Regions from separate parts of the Colwellia psychrerythraea 34H genome, predicted to be linked through region 3. Evidence: predicted binding sites of a transcription regulator. Region 3 holds the regulator's gene; each other region holds the start of a gene.

Region 1 (4,925 bases), 1.7 Mb from region 3:
AACATTAAGGCTAGGTGTTGACCGTCGCTACTCCACTTAATAGGGTTATTCATTTGAAGTACATGAATATTACGTGTTTTTTTTTCTGATTTGTATGTCTTACCTTTACGAGCAAAGTTTTCAGACTTTACGCTAGCTAAAACATCATCATCAAAGCCTGGTAAGCTGTCATAACTTAACGCTTGTTGTTTGCCTGTTACTAAATCAAGCAGGAACAATTGCTCTTGATATTGTCGATTGTTCGCAACGCGAGCACGGACTTTTTCAGCAGCAATCACACCATCTTTAGTAATGTAATTAGGCATAATATCTGTTTTATCACGACTTGATTTTGCTGATGTAATACTCACCAATAGTTTATCGCCTGATGGAGATAAACTTGCATGTGCTACTCTATTGTCTTTACCAAAATAAAACTTACTGTCATTAACTGCTGTGTTTTCAATAGCTAGACGTTCTTTTTGTGTTTGCTTTAACGCATTGTTGCGTTGTTGCAAAGCAATGTAGTTAATTAACTTATGCTGCTCTACTGCTAAGTAACTTTTAGGTGAAATAGTTCTAGCAGGTTTTGCTGACATTTTTAAACTGGCCAGCTCTTTAATTTGACCTGTTTGTAGATTATGGGCATAAAAAACATTACCTACTTGGTAAGCTATCTCTCCATTATTCAAAAAGAGTGCATTACGTTCAGCATTTGAGGTAAAGGTAAGCTGTTTTATCGTATTACTGACCAGCGTTTTTACAAAAACATCCCCATTAAAAGTGTAGACTTTATGAGTGCGCGTTTTATTCAGCACTCCGTTTTGATAGGAAACAGTATGCTTACTTGATAAATTGACTGGTGAAGCTTCGTTATTATTTAACAGGTTTACTGCATACAAATCACGTAGAGGATTACCTAGTTGCTTCTGCTGATAATAAATGCTGCTACTATCATCTCCCCAATACCAAGACTCTGGCGCGCGACCGAACCAATCTGGATCTGCCATTATCTGCTCTAAAGTGATGATATCCGTTGCTTGTGCATTGGTTGCAACAGCGCCTTGAATTTTCTCTGGCGCACTGGTATTTAAATGCTCATTAAGTTGAGTATTACTACAAGCGGCTAATGAAAAGCTAAGTGCTGCGCCAATAAATTGTAATTTCATAAAATAAATTCTTTTGTTGAGTTCTGTTGTTAAAAAATGAATGAGGAGACGCTAAGTTATACCAATGAGATTGGTATTAATCACTAATACTGGCAACTATTGAGCATGTAATTAACCCGATATCCTAATCGAAAAAATCAACAAAGGGTAAAAGAAAACGACCAATAGCGCTTTATCTGCGTTAAAATATAATGGTTTACACATACTATCATCATTGGACATATTGTTATGCTTTGCCCTTGCGGTTCGTCGTTGCCATTTAATGCTTGTTGCCAACTTTATATTACACAACAAAAACACCCCAGCACCCCTGAACAATTAATGCGCTCGCGCTTTAGTGCCTATGCAACAAAAAATGGTCAATATGTTTTTGACACTTATGCTGCCTCCCAGCGGTTGAAGCAGTCTGTCACTGAAATTCAAACGTGGGCGGATGAATGTATTTGGTTGGCATTGAAAATACATGAAAGCGATGAGACTACCGTAGAATTTTCAGCCTATTACGTGGTTGATCAAACCTTGTGTGAATTACGTGAAAAGTCAAACTTCACTATTGAACAAGGTCAGTGGCGCTATATTGATGGCGATATCACCGTACACAATGAAATTGTGACGGTTAAACGTAATGAAGTTTGTCCATGCAACAATTATCCAACGGCATGGTCAACAAAAAGAAATAAAAAATTTAAACATTGCTGCGCTAAGCAAATAGGTATTTAAACGTTTATATAACGCTTATTTAGTTAAGCAATGGCGCTTTAACTAAAGATTGTTGAATGCCATCTAACCAGGCCTTGGCATTAAAGTTTAATGACTGACTAAGTGGTTTATCTGTTTCAATTGTTGCTGAATTTAATTGTTCTTCTTGTAACTGGTTATTGTGTGCTCGGCTTAACTCTGCTGCTTGCTTATGCTTGAGTTGAGTAAATAAACTCGTATTTTCTAAGACTTGGCTTTCAATATGTTTTTTATCATCACGAAATGCCAAGGGTTTAGGCATCATAGCGTTAGTTAAATGTATATTAGCTAGGTCATTACCTACAATAGTATGCGCTTGATTGAATTGGTTAACATCATCCAGCGTGGTTAATGCCAATGCGGCTTCGTCGGGTAGGTTAAACTGTTTTCTCAAAGCAACAGTCGACAAATCAGCAGGTGTTACCTCTTTGGTTTTCGGTAACAAAAATTGGCTTTGTTCACGTACATCTTCAGCTAACATAGCCAACATCAAACTAAAATCAGCACGACGGGTTTGTTCAACACTTTCATTTAGTTGTTCACCAAGTTGCAACTCATGAAGTAAAACGTTAGTTGATGAAAAGTCAGTGGCTAAATGCCCAGCACAGTTCTTTATCACGTCATTACTTTGTGAGATGTTATTTGTTGAAAACTGCTGTGAAAGCTCTACTGCCAATGCCTATCTACTTATTTATCGGTGCTTTGATAATTAAGTTATCGGCTGAATGTAAAAAATATTTAGCCAATAAGGCAATAAATTTAAAATAAATTATAGAGTAATTATTTAATCAATAATTACTCTATCTTAATAAGTTAAACTAACTCATCTTAATGGGCCAAGTCAGTGTAAATGCTGCCCCACCAAGCTCACTATCGCCGATAGAGGCATGACCTTGATGCCACTCCATAATACGGGCCACAATCGCTAACCCTAGGCCAAAACCACCTGTTTCACGGTTTCTTGATTGGTCCCCGCGTGAGAAGGCATCAAAAATAACTTGTTTGAACTCATCAGACACGCCATCGCCATTATCTTCTACACAAATTATGCATTGTCCGTTTTCGATAGAAAGAGTCACTCTCACTTTATCATTGCCGTATTTAATGGCGTTACTGATAAAGTTATTCACCGCTCTGTCCATAAAGTGCCCGTCACAACAAACATAACTGTCAGGCATATTATTAATAAACTCAATCGAGTTTACAAATTGATCATGACTGGCTATTTGAAACTTAACTAAATCATTTAAATTAGTGCTAGTAAAATTAAGCGCTGGTTTGTCATTATCAAAAGCAGCATAAATAAGCATCTCATTGATAAGCTCTTCCAGTTCACAAACATCATTACTAATTTGCTTCTGATATTTAGCACGCTTTTCATCGTCTTTGATTGTATCGAGCATCTGCAAGGCAAATTTTGTTCGTGCTAATGGTGTTCTTAACTCATGCGAAACCGCATTAGTTAATTCTTTATGTGCTTCAATAAGCCGCTTTATTCTTGCCGCCATCATGTTAAATGAGGAAATCATAGGCGCTATCATAGTCGACTTTGCTGCGGGTGCCGTACTATCAAATTGCCCTTGACCAAAATCTCTGGTTGCCCTTTTGAGCTGTTCTAAATCACGAGACATAGGCCATAACCAAATAAAAATAACGATACCAAAGGTTGCCAAAATCATTACACGGTAAGTTGCTTTTACTCGCGGCCTTGTTGGCATTTTTGCAGGGCCTAACGTAATGACTGAATCACTATCTTTTAGTAAATAATGAATCATCACTTGATCGTCAAAATAATAAATATGGGCATTTGAGTGTGATAACGCATTGTGATCGGTGTGATCAATGGCTTCCACTTCAGCTAAGGAGACTAACTTTAAAGGCAACTCCCATCGTTTTGCTGCGCCAGCGATTATCTCTTCCCATTCTTCTTTAGGATGTTTTTGTACATAATCGCCTGTGGCCATCATCAGGGTTTTATAACCCGTATAAGACTCAATGTCTTGCTCAAGATAAGAATTCCATACTTCATCAAGTGCCCAAGAAAAAATGATGAATGTGGAGATAATAAAGAAATAGAGATTGAAAAACGAACGACCTAATTTCATCGACGTACCTTATCAAGAGATTGTAATAACAATATACCCAAACCACTTGAAGATGCGTGTTTCAGGACGACTAAGCTATTCATGATCAAGGCGCCTCATTTTATTAAGGGTTACTCCCTTAAAAAAGGAGGCAACGAAGAGCATGGTTTGCTTGGACGTCCCCACAGGGCTGGTTTAGAAAAACTTTATGCTGCGTTATTGATTTCGACAAGGGGCCAACCCTTCTCTTCAATCAATGCCTTATCTAAAGGCATTTCTAATTCCAGCTGAAACCTGCATCTTCAGGTAGCTTGGGTATAAGCTTAAGAAAAAGGCTTTGTTACTACGAGTAGGTAAACAAAGCCTTGATATTTTAATGACTATAACATCACAGTGACATTAATTTAGAGGGCTAGCTCCATGCATCTGGAACAAATAAATAACCTTGGCCCCAAATAGTTTTGATTCTAAAGGGTGTATCTGTACTGTCATGTAATTTTTTACGTAAACGAGAAATACGTACATCCACACTTCTGTCTAAACCATCATATTCACGGCCAATTACTGCCTTGTATATATAATCACGGTTTTGCACTTCTCCGGCTTTACCCGCAAGTAACCATAACAAATCAAATTCTTGACTAGTTAAGTCGACATTTTCATCTTGTAAAGTCACTTTACGTGATGCTTTATTGATGTATAAACCACCACAAGTAATTTCACCTTTCTCTTCACTTTGGTTAGGTAAATCTCCGCGGCGTAACAATGCGTTTACTCTTGCTAGCAATACGCGAGGTTCAACGGGTTTGATAACATAATCATCTGCACCAATTTCTAAGCCAAGTACCTGATCAAAGTCAGTACTTTTTGCTGTCAGCATTAACACGGGTCCATTAAATTCTGGGCGTAAATCACGGCAAACACCAAAACCATCTTTACCGGGTAACATGACATC
Region 2 (4,925 bases), 2.0 Mb from region 3:
TATGTTTAGCTGTTTAGATCAAGTAGTGATTTTGGTGGATTTGTACATTTGAATATTGCTAGTGGGAAAGACGCTGGAGTGTTTTTGCAGTTAAGTAGAATATTTTGTTTAGAGAAGACCTAACAAAGATCAGAAACCTTTGTTAAGTCTGCATAAATTTTGTCTTTACGAGCTAAAGTTAGCTTGAGCAAAATCCCAGTTAGCTAATGCCCAAAAACCGTTAAGGTAATCAGGTCTTACGTTACGGTAATCAATGTAGTAAGCATGTTCCCATAAATCTACAGTAATAAGTGGCGTAACACCTTCGTCAGTCAATGGTGTTGCTGCATTTGAAGTATTAACGATAGCTAAACTGCCATCGGCATTCTTTACTAACCAAGTCCAGCTAGAGCCGAAGTTGTTGATAGCACTATCAGTGAATTTAGCTTTAAACTCAGCAAAAGAACCAAAGTTACTATTGATTGCAGCTAATAAATCACCTGATGGTTCACCACCAGCGTTTGGACTTAAGCTATTCCAATAAAAAGTATGATTCCATATTTGTGCTGCATTATTAAAAATTCCAGCTGAAGACGTTTTAACAATCTCTTCTAAGCTTTTATTTTCAAATTCAGTTCCGCCAATTAAGCCATTAAGCTTAACTACATAAGTGTTGTGATGCTTTCCGTAATGGAATGATAACGTTTCTGCTGAAATGTGCGGTTCTAATGCGTTTTGCTCGTAAGGTAATGCTGGTAATTCAATGGACATTATACTCTCCTAATTGTAATTCTAATTTTTAACCAAAAATGGGTGTGTTTTTATATAAACTTGAGTAAAATACTCAAGTATTATTTATATATAGGTATTGTGAAGGCAACTTTCAAGGCTATATATTTTAAAATCAATAGCTAAGCTATTTATATAATAGTACTTATTCTATTACCTTGTATTGAAAAGAGTTGATAATTTGTTTTTTATCTCCATATGTAAGGTATCTGAGTGCAAAAGAATAGAATAAGTATTAATTAAGAGAGGGTATTATGGATACAATTGAGCGCATTAAAGAACAAATTAGCGAAAATACGATCTTGCTATATATGAAAGGGTCTCCTAAATTACCAAACTGTGGCTTTTCATCACAAGCATCACAAGCATTAATTTCTTGTGAAGAAAAATTTGCTTATGTTGATATTTTACAGAACCCTGATATTCGTGCAGAATTACCTAAATATGCTGATTGGCCAACCTTCCCGCAATTATGGGTTGACGGCGAGTTAGTAGGTGGCTGTGATATTATTATGGAAATGTTTCAACAAGGTGAATTACAAACCTTAGTGAAAGCTGCCGCGTCAAAAAATGCATCAGCAGAAGATAGTTCAGCAGACGCATAATAAATATTACTTAACTAATTGATTTTATATACCTGTTACCATTTTAAATTCAGCTTTAACCATGAATTTTGATTGGTAACGAGTATTTATCTGCCACAAATTTGTAGGCAGAAAATTAAACTTTTTTAACATAAAGATAAATGGAGCATAAAATGAGCGTATTAGTTGGTCGTCAAGCACCAGACTTCACTGCTGCAGCAGTATTGGGTAGCGGTGAGATTGTAGATAGCTTTACATTAAGCGAAGCAATTAACGGTAAAAAAGCAGTAGTATTTTTCTATCCTTTAGATTTTACTTTTGTTTGTCCATCAGAGTTATTAGCTTTTGATCACCGTATGGAAGAATTCAAAAGCCGTGGCGTAGAAGTTATTGGTGTTTCAATCGATTCACAATTTTCACATAACGCATGGCGTAACACTCCAGTAAATGACGGTGGTATTGGTCCAGTACAATACACTTTAGTTGCTGATACTAAACATGAAATTTGTAAAGCATACGATGTTGAACATCCAGAAGCTGGTGTTGCATTCCGTGGTTCTTTCTTAATTGATGAAGAAGGCAACGTACGTCACCAAGTAATTAACGATTTACCACTAGGTCGTGATGTTGATGAAATGATACGTATGGTTGACGCACTTCAATTCCACCAAGACCATGGCGAAGTTTGTCCTGCTGGTTGGAACAAAGGTGATAAAGGTATGACTGCTTCTCCAGAAGGTGTTGCTTCTTACCTTACTGATAATGCAGATAAGTTATAATTTTTGCTGAATTTGTTAGTTAATCGCATAAATTGATTAACTAACATGCAAAAACAAAAAAACCGCGAAAGCGGTTTTTTTATATCTAAATTTTAGTTTATTGTTTAGTTGTTATACTTCTGTTTCTTCAACAGCTATCGGCCAACCACCTAGTGCTCGCCACTTATTAACGATGTGACAAAATAGTTCAGCTGTTTTTTCAGTATCATATAATGCACTATGCGCTTCGCTATTGTTAAAGTCTATTTTTGCAGCGATACAAGCCTTTGCTAAAACGGTTTGCCCTAGCGCAAGACCGGCAAGCGTTGTAGTGTCAAAACTAACAAAACTATGAAAAGGGCTGCGTTTAATCTTACAGCGCTCGGTAGCGGCATTTAAAAAGCCTAAATCAAAGGCTGCATTATGCGCAACAATAATAGCTCGCTGACAACCTGCAACTTTCATTTTCTTTCGAACCAATTTAAAAAGATCTTTTAGTGCTTCATCTTCATCAACTGCACCGCGTAACGGATTTGTTGGGTCTATACCGGTAAATTCCAACGCTTTAGGTTCAAGGTTTGCACCTTCAAACGGCTCAATGTTAAATTGTATTGTTTCATCGATAGAAAAATCACCGGTGTCTTCATCTAAATGTAACACTGAGGCTGCAAGTTCAAGTAAGGCATCTGTTTGGGAATTAAAACCGGCTGTTTCAACATCAATAACAACGGGAAAGTAACCGCGAAATCTTTGAGAAAATTTGCTTTTTACTTTTTCAGAATTAGGATTGCTTTTTTGCTGGGTATCTATAGAGCTTGATTCAGACATTAGTCACTAAGTATTATAGGTTTAAATAATGCCGATTATTATCGCAGAAAGTTTATTTAAAAACGACAATGAAGATGGCTTATCAGTCATTAAATTGATTTTTTTACTCTGTAAAGCGATTTTTAACCGATAAAATGCTAAAGTTATCTGAGTTTAGGGCGATACCCTATATATCCAATACAGGCAAAAGTGAATAGTCCTGTTACCGCTATCGATATTGTGCATAATTATGAAAAAAATAGTCACATCAATGAGTACTTATTTTCTTGTTATAGCTAGTTTAGTCACTAGTTTGCTAGCTAGTGATGTAAAAGCCGGCATACGCCAATATAGCGCAGATATCCATACCTCTAAATGGCAATTATCTGACGATTCACGCCTACAATGCACATTATCACACCAAATCCCTCGCTATGGCGAAGCTCGATTTTCAGCAAAAGCCAGCCGAAAGCTTAATATGGAATTTGAGTTAGATATGATGCTGTTACCGGATAACTACTCTTTAGCTGAAGTTCGCAGTGTTGCCCCTAATTGGCAGCCAGGTACTGGTTCTCGTACCTTAGCGAATATGAAGTTACATAAACAGTTTAACCCTAGTCTGCCGAAAAAAGTTGCTTGGACTATGTTAAGTGAATTAGAGCAGGGCATGAGTCCTACCTTTTATTATAATGACTGGTATAGCGAACAAGATAAAATATCTGTTGGTCTTTCAACCGCTCGCTTTAAAAAAGCTTATAGAGATTTTGTTGGTTGTGTTGGAAATTTATTGAATTATAGTTTTGATGATATTGCTTATACCGTACTTAACTATCAATCAAGTAGTGATAAATTCACTAAAGCATCACAAAGACGTATCGAGATGATCCGTCAATATTTGAGTTTAGATCCAGAGTTAGAGTTGGTGTTGATTGATGCTTATTCTGATAGTTATGGTGGTCGTTGGTCTAATTTAAAATTATCAGAACGCCGCGCTGCTAAAATCAGAGATTATTTTGTAGAAAATGGCATTGAAGTAAGCCGAATTGAAGCAAAAGGTTATGGTGAGAAGCGCCATATATCTTCCAATGACACCACGCTAGGGAGAGGAAAAAACCGTAGAGTGGTCATTCAAATGCAGAAACCATAACTTAACCCAAGTTACTATATTGAGGTGTTGTTAAAGTACTGTAAATAATACTTGCTACTATCTCAATAGAGCGCGTAAAAAATATAAAGTAAAATATTGAACAGGCCTGTAGATTCGCAGTAATCTACAGGCCTGTTTTTGTCTGAGCCCTGTTTGGGGACGACTTTTTAATTTTAAGGTATAAAATGTCATGAAACATTTTTCAAAACTTTGCTTTTTACTCAGCACTTTTGCTGTGTCTATAGCGCCAGTTACATGGGCCCATGAAGGGGCCACTCATCAACACGCTAACGTGTCAAAGTTAACTGATGCCTATACTTACGCTAATTATGACCAAGTCAAAGCAACTCATGTGTATCTTGATCTTAATGTTGATTTTGATAAAAAATCGTTATCTGGTTTTGCAGAGTTATCACTTGATTGGTTTACTGATAATAAAGCGCCATTAATCTTAGATACACGTGATCTTGTTATTCACCGCGTGATGGCAAAAAATAGCCAAGGCCAGTGGGTAAAGGTGAACTATGATTTAGCTAAACGCGATGACGTGTTAGGTAGCAAGCTAACCATTAATACGCCATTAAATGCTAAAAAAGTTCGTGTATATTATAACTCAACAGAAAAAGCGACAGGGTTACAATGGTTGTCAGCTGAACAAACTGCTGGTAAAGAAAAACCCTTTCTATTTAGTCAAAACCAAGCAATCCATGCCCGTTCTTGGATACCTATCCAAGATACACCAAGTGTTCGAGTGACTTATACTGCACGTATAACTACCGATAAAGATTTATTGGCGGTAATGAGCGCGAATAACGAACCGGGTACTGAGCGCGATGGCGACTATTTCTTTTCAATGCCTCA
Region 3 (4,925 bases):
AATACCATGATCTACTGAGTTTCTAACTAAATGCACCAAAGGATCAGCAAGAGCTTCCACTAAGTTTTTATCTAAATCGGTCTCTTCACCTTCCAAAATCAATGAAATATCTTTGTTCAAGCTACGCGCTAAATCACGTACAACACGAGGGAAGCGACCAAAAACTTTTTTAATTGGCTGCATGCGTGTTTGCATTACAGCGCCTTGCAAGTCAGTCGTTACCGCATCTAAATTGGTTACGGCTTTATTTAGATTTTCGTCGTCAGAAACCAGACCTAAACTTGTTAATCTATTTCTTACTAAAACAAGCTCACCGACCATATTCATAATTTGATCAAGTCGTTTAGTATCCACACGAACCGTTGTTTCACCTTGAGGTGCTGGTGTAGCCGCTGCTTTTTTCGCAATAACTTTTGCTGGTTCTTCTTGTGATTTTTTCTGAGCAGGTTTCTTCTGAGCCACTTTTTTAGGAACCGCTGCCTTTGCTTTTACTTCTTTTTCAGGGGAAGGAGTTGGAATACTAACAGGCTTGTTAGTTACCGAACTTTCAACAGCTTTAGGCGCATTACCTTTACCGTGTAATTCATCTAGTAACTTTTCAAATTCAAGGTCATCAATATCATCACTAGAAGTACTTAGAGCGCTGTTAGTGGAAGCTGCAGCGTCAACTGAAAAAGCACCTTGTCCATGTAATTCATCTAATAGTGATTCAAATTCATCGTCTGAAATCTCATCACTTGCCCCATCAGTACTCGGTGTAGGTGCCGAATAAGGAGCCGGTTCACTAAGATTTGGCGATGCCGAAACACTGCCAGAACCATGTAGTTCGTCTAATAATTTTTCAAATTCATCTTCACTCATTTCATCACTTGAGCTTGATTCTTCATTTGTCGGAGTTGATTGTTCAATGACTTCAGTCACAGCTGGCGTACTTACATCAGGGTGACTTAGTCGGGCAAGTTCAGCGAGTAGAGTAGCATCTGCAGGAACAAGTGGTTCCTTATTTTGTACCATCACAAACATGTCATTGACAGTATCTAAGGCAGATAAAATGGTGTCCATAAGCTCTGCATTAACAGAGCGTTTTCCGGTACGCAATAAGTCAAATATATTTTCTGCGCCATGACAGACATCGACTAAGTCGCCAAGGCTTAAAAAACCTGCGCCACCTTTAACAGTATGAAAACCACGGAAAATTGAATTCAGTAATTCAGCATTATCTACATCGTTTTCAAGTTCAACTAGTTCTTCTGAGAGCGATTCTAAGATTTCACCCGCTTCAACTAAAAAGTCCTGTAAAATTTCTTCATCTGCTTCAAAAGACATGCAGTAATTCCCCTTAAAATCCTAAACTTGATAAAAGATCATCAACATCATCTTGATCTTCTACTACATCATCTCTGTTCGCTGCATTTACAATTGGTCCCTCAACAAGGTTTTCACCTACTTTAGGATTACTTGGTCCTTGCGTTTTTTCTGCAGACAGGCCAAAAGCTGTCAGCATATTGATTAAACTTTCTTCAACTTCTCTAACTAACTCAATAACTTTTCGAATAACTTGACCTGTTAAGTCTTGAAAGTCTTGTGCCATTAATACATCTGTCATTAAGCTATGAATATGTTGAGTTTCTTTACCGGTATTTTTTAATAAAGTATCGATATCAATGCATAGCGATTTAAACTCTTTCAAGTCCAACTCGTTATTCATCAACTTTGTCCATGAAGGATTGACAGTTGCCACTTGCTCAGCAATGGTATCAACTACGGGAAATATCGCCTCAACGGCATCCATAGTTTTATTTGCGGCTTCTTCTGTTCTCGTAATAACAAAATTCAATCGCTCTTTCGCATCAGGAATATCTGTAGTAGCAAGATCATTTAACCTAGAATCGACTTGAAAATTGGTCAAAGAGTCGTGAAGCTGGCGAGTTAATTTACCAATTTCTGCAAAAAGTTCGGAATTGATTGGATTTTGAATCTCAGCAATAATCGCATCCGCTGCGTCTTGCTCATCAGACTCCAAAAAAGCAACCAAAGATCTTGCTTGCTCTAATGAAATCCGCCCTGTCATAGCTATACTCATGCAAAGTCCTTAATGGAATATTTGTCAACACCTTAATTTAGCTAACAAATTTACTGTTAACTAAAGCCTTCACATTAAGCTAAGCGTTCAAAAATTTTATCTAGCTTAGTTTTTAATGTTGCGGCTGTAAATGGTTTAACAATATAACCATTAACACCTGCTTGAGCAGCCATAATGATTTGCTCTTTTTTAGCTTCTGCAGTGATAAGTAGAACGGGGATATGTGAGAGATTAGCATCTGCTCTAATCGCTTTAAGTAAATCGATACCTTGCATACCAGGCATATTCCAATCTGTCACAACAAAATCAAAATCACCACCTTGAAGCATGGGTAACGCTGTATTGCCATCATCAGCTTCTTGAATGTTGGTGAAACCTAAATCACGTAACAAATTTTTAACTATACGTCTCATGGTTGAAAAATCATCAACTACAAGTACTTTCATATTTTTATCCAAGACACTCTCCGGCGAAACATTCAAAATTAATTATTTTTTCTAACATTTTCATTTTACCTAATTAGGTATTTTTTATACTCATTATCACTAGCTTATTCACAGTCTAATTAACTTTGCCAAGATTGCATACGTGCTTTTAAACGATGCATCGCTTGACTATGAATTTGACTTACCCGTGATTCACTCACATCGAGTACTTGCCCGATCTCTCGTAAATTCAATTCTTCATCATAATATAAAGACAGTACTAGAGCTTCTCGTTCCGGTAAAGACTTAATGCATTGAGTTAAGCCTTTTTTAAAAGCTATTCGCTCAATACTTTGATATGGATCATCTCCAATATAGTCATCACTTGGCTTAATAGCATCTTCATTAACACCAAGATCATCAATACCAAGTATTTTTCCTGTACTTACTTCACTCAATATCTGATGGTAATCTTTCAGTGAAATATCTAATTTTTCAGCAACTTCAACATCAGAAACATCTCGGCCTAATTGTGCTTCAAGTTGCTTTATCGCTTCACTGATCATCCTGCTATTTTTATGAACAGATCGCGGCGTCCAATCACCTCGGCGTATTTCATCAAGCATAGCGCCACGGATTCTGATACCAGCAAATGTTTCAAAGCTTGCGCCTTTAGTGTTATCAAAATTATTTGCCGCTTCAAATAAACCAATCATTCCTGACTGTATCAAGTCATCAACTTGAACACTTGCTGGCAATCTTGCTAAAAGATGATAAGCAATGCGCTTGACTAAAACAGTTTGTTGTTCAAGAAGAGCTGCTTTATCAATTTGATTATTATAGCTATTCACTTTTACCACGTAATGTTACTCTCACTGAAGTAATGCTAAGTTAGTCAGTTAATTAGCCAGTAACTGTTCAATAAAAAATTCTAAGTGCCCTGATGCTTGTTTAGGTATTGGCCATTGGCTTACCTTTTTTGCTAAATCTATATAAGCTAACGAAGCTGGAGATTGTGGATATGCTTCTACTATAACTTGTTGTTTACGAACTGATTTCCTCATATTTTCATCGTATGGGATCACAGCGACTAATTCTATTGCGACATCAAGAAATCTATCGGTTACTTTAGTTAGCTTTGCAAAAAGCTGCTGTCCTTCTTTCGGACTACGCACCATATTGGCAACAACTTTAAATTTAAATACACCATGATCACGGCTCAGTAACTTCATCAGAGCATAACAGTCTGTAATTGAAGTAGGTTCATCACAAACCACCAACATGACATCTTGCGCGGCACGAGTGAAGCTCAAGACCATATCAGAAATGCCAGCAGCCGTATCAACAATCAATACATCAAACTGTGTTTTCATTTCACTGAAAGCTCGAATGAGACCAGCATGTTCAGATGGCGTTAAATCCACCATTGATTGTGAACCAGAAGTTGCAGGAATAATCTTTATGCCAGCAGGACCTTCAATTATAATGTCATCAAGTTCACACTCTCCTGACAATACATGAGATAGATTACGCTTAACCCTTAACCCTAACATTACATCGACATTTGCAAGACCTAAATCGGCATCGAGAACTAAAACCCGTTTGCCGAGTTGTCCTAGCGCAATAGCTGTATTCAGCGAGGTATTGGTTTTACCAACACCACCTTTTCCGCCTGACACGGCTACTACTTTAACTTGTTGTAAACCTTGCATCTTTCTTAAGCCGCTCGCTTGATCTATCATTTAATTATTACTTCTAATTATATATATTTAGCTATTAGCCAGAGTCTTATAACGTTGCAGCGGGTGCTACAGGCATCGGCCGTAAAACAGTGACATTATTATTTACTGACTTAGTCGCCATCTTATCTGCAAGGGTAACTAATTTCTCAGCATTTGCAACTTTAATATCTTCCGGAACTCTTTGTCCATCAGTAAGATAACCTATTGGTAAACCATTTTGAATCGAAGTTGTAATTATTTCACCAATACTGATACTTTCGTCAAGTTTAGTATAAATACAACCCGATAATGGTACTTTTTTAAAACGATCTACATTTTCTTGCATGACACCTTGCTGCGTATTAGCCGCTAAGACTAAATAATTTCGAATCCTTACGCGAGCATTTGATACTAATGCGGTCAATTGTTCAGCTAAGCGCATGTCTCGTTGTCCCATACCTGCAGTATCGATTAGGATTAATTTCTTCTTCGAATACTGCTGTAATAATATATCTAACGCTTGACTGTCTTTAGCCAGACTCACCTGACAACCAATAATCTTTCCATAGGTTGCTAATTGCTCAAAGCCGGCAATACGGAAAGTATCTGTAGAAATAAGCGCAACTTGATCGCTGCCATGTACTTGGGAAAAGCCTGCTGCAAGTTTGGCAATAGTAGTGGTTTTTCCTACACCGG

What was found. Region 3 encodes FliA, which starts transcription of late flagellar genes. Its sites were predicted from a motif close to CTAAAGNTNNNNNNNNNNNNGCCGATA; they were not measured.
Region 1: CPS_RS14185 (VC2046/SO_2500 family protein) is a predicted target of FliA. The motif match lies at 2,602-2,628, and genes of this name have one in related genera.
Region 2: CPS_RS15500 (flagellar protein MotY) is a predicted target of FliA. The motif match lies at 3,076-3,102, and genes of this name have one in related genera.

Annotation. Positions count from the first base shown of each region.
Region 1 covers NC_003910.7:3,300,328-3,305,252, forward strand. Annotated here, with positions in the region: gene CPS_RS14175 (S9 family peptidase) at 1-1,148, opposite strand, end outside; gene CPS_RS14180 (YchJ family protein) at 1,377-1,868, shown strand; gene CPS_RS14185 (VC2046/SO_2500 family protein) at 1,888-2,562, opposite strand; gene CPS_RS14190 (ATP-binding protein) at 2,705-3,991, opposite strand; gene CPS_RS14195 (response regulator) at 4,383-4,925, opposite strand, start outside.
Region 2 covers NC_003910.7:3,609,806-3,614,730, reverse strand. Annotated here, with positions in the region: gene CPS_RS15520 (Fe-Mn family superoxide dismutase) at 166-750, opposite strand; gene CPS_RS15515 (Grx4 family monothiol glutaredoxin) at 1,023-1,373, shown strand; gene CPS_RS15510 (peroxiredoxin) at 1,526-2,131, shown strand; gene rnt (ribonuclease T) at 2,243-2,938, opposite strand; gene CPS_RS15500 (flagellar protein MotY) at 3,189-4,064, shown strand; gene CPS_RS15495 (M1 family metallopeptidase) at 4,255-4,925, shown strand, end outside.
Region 3 covers NC_003910.7:1,560,817-1,565,741, reverse strand. Annotated here, with positions in the region: gene CPS_RS06765 (chemotaxis protein CheA) at 1-1,326, opposite strand, end outside; gene CPS_RS06760 (protein phosphatase CheZ) at 1,340-2,083, opposite strand; gene cheY (chemotaxis response regulator CheY) at 2,158-2,541, opposite strand; gene CPS_RS06750 (RNA polymerase sigma factor FliA) at 2,649-3,368, opposite strand; gene CPS_RS06745 (MinD/ParA family ATP-binding protein) at 3,408-4,250, opposite strand; gene flhF (flagellar biosynthesis protein FlhF) at 4,297-4,925, opposite strand, start outside.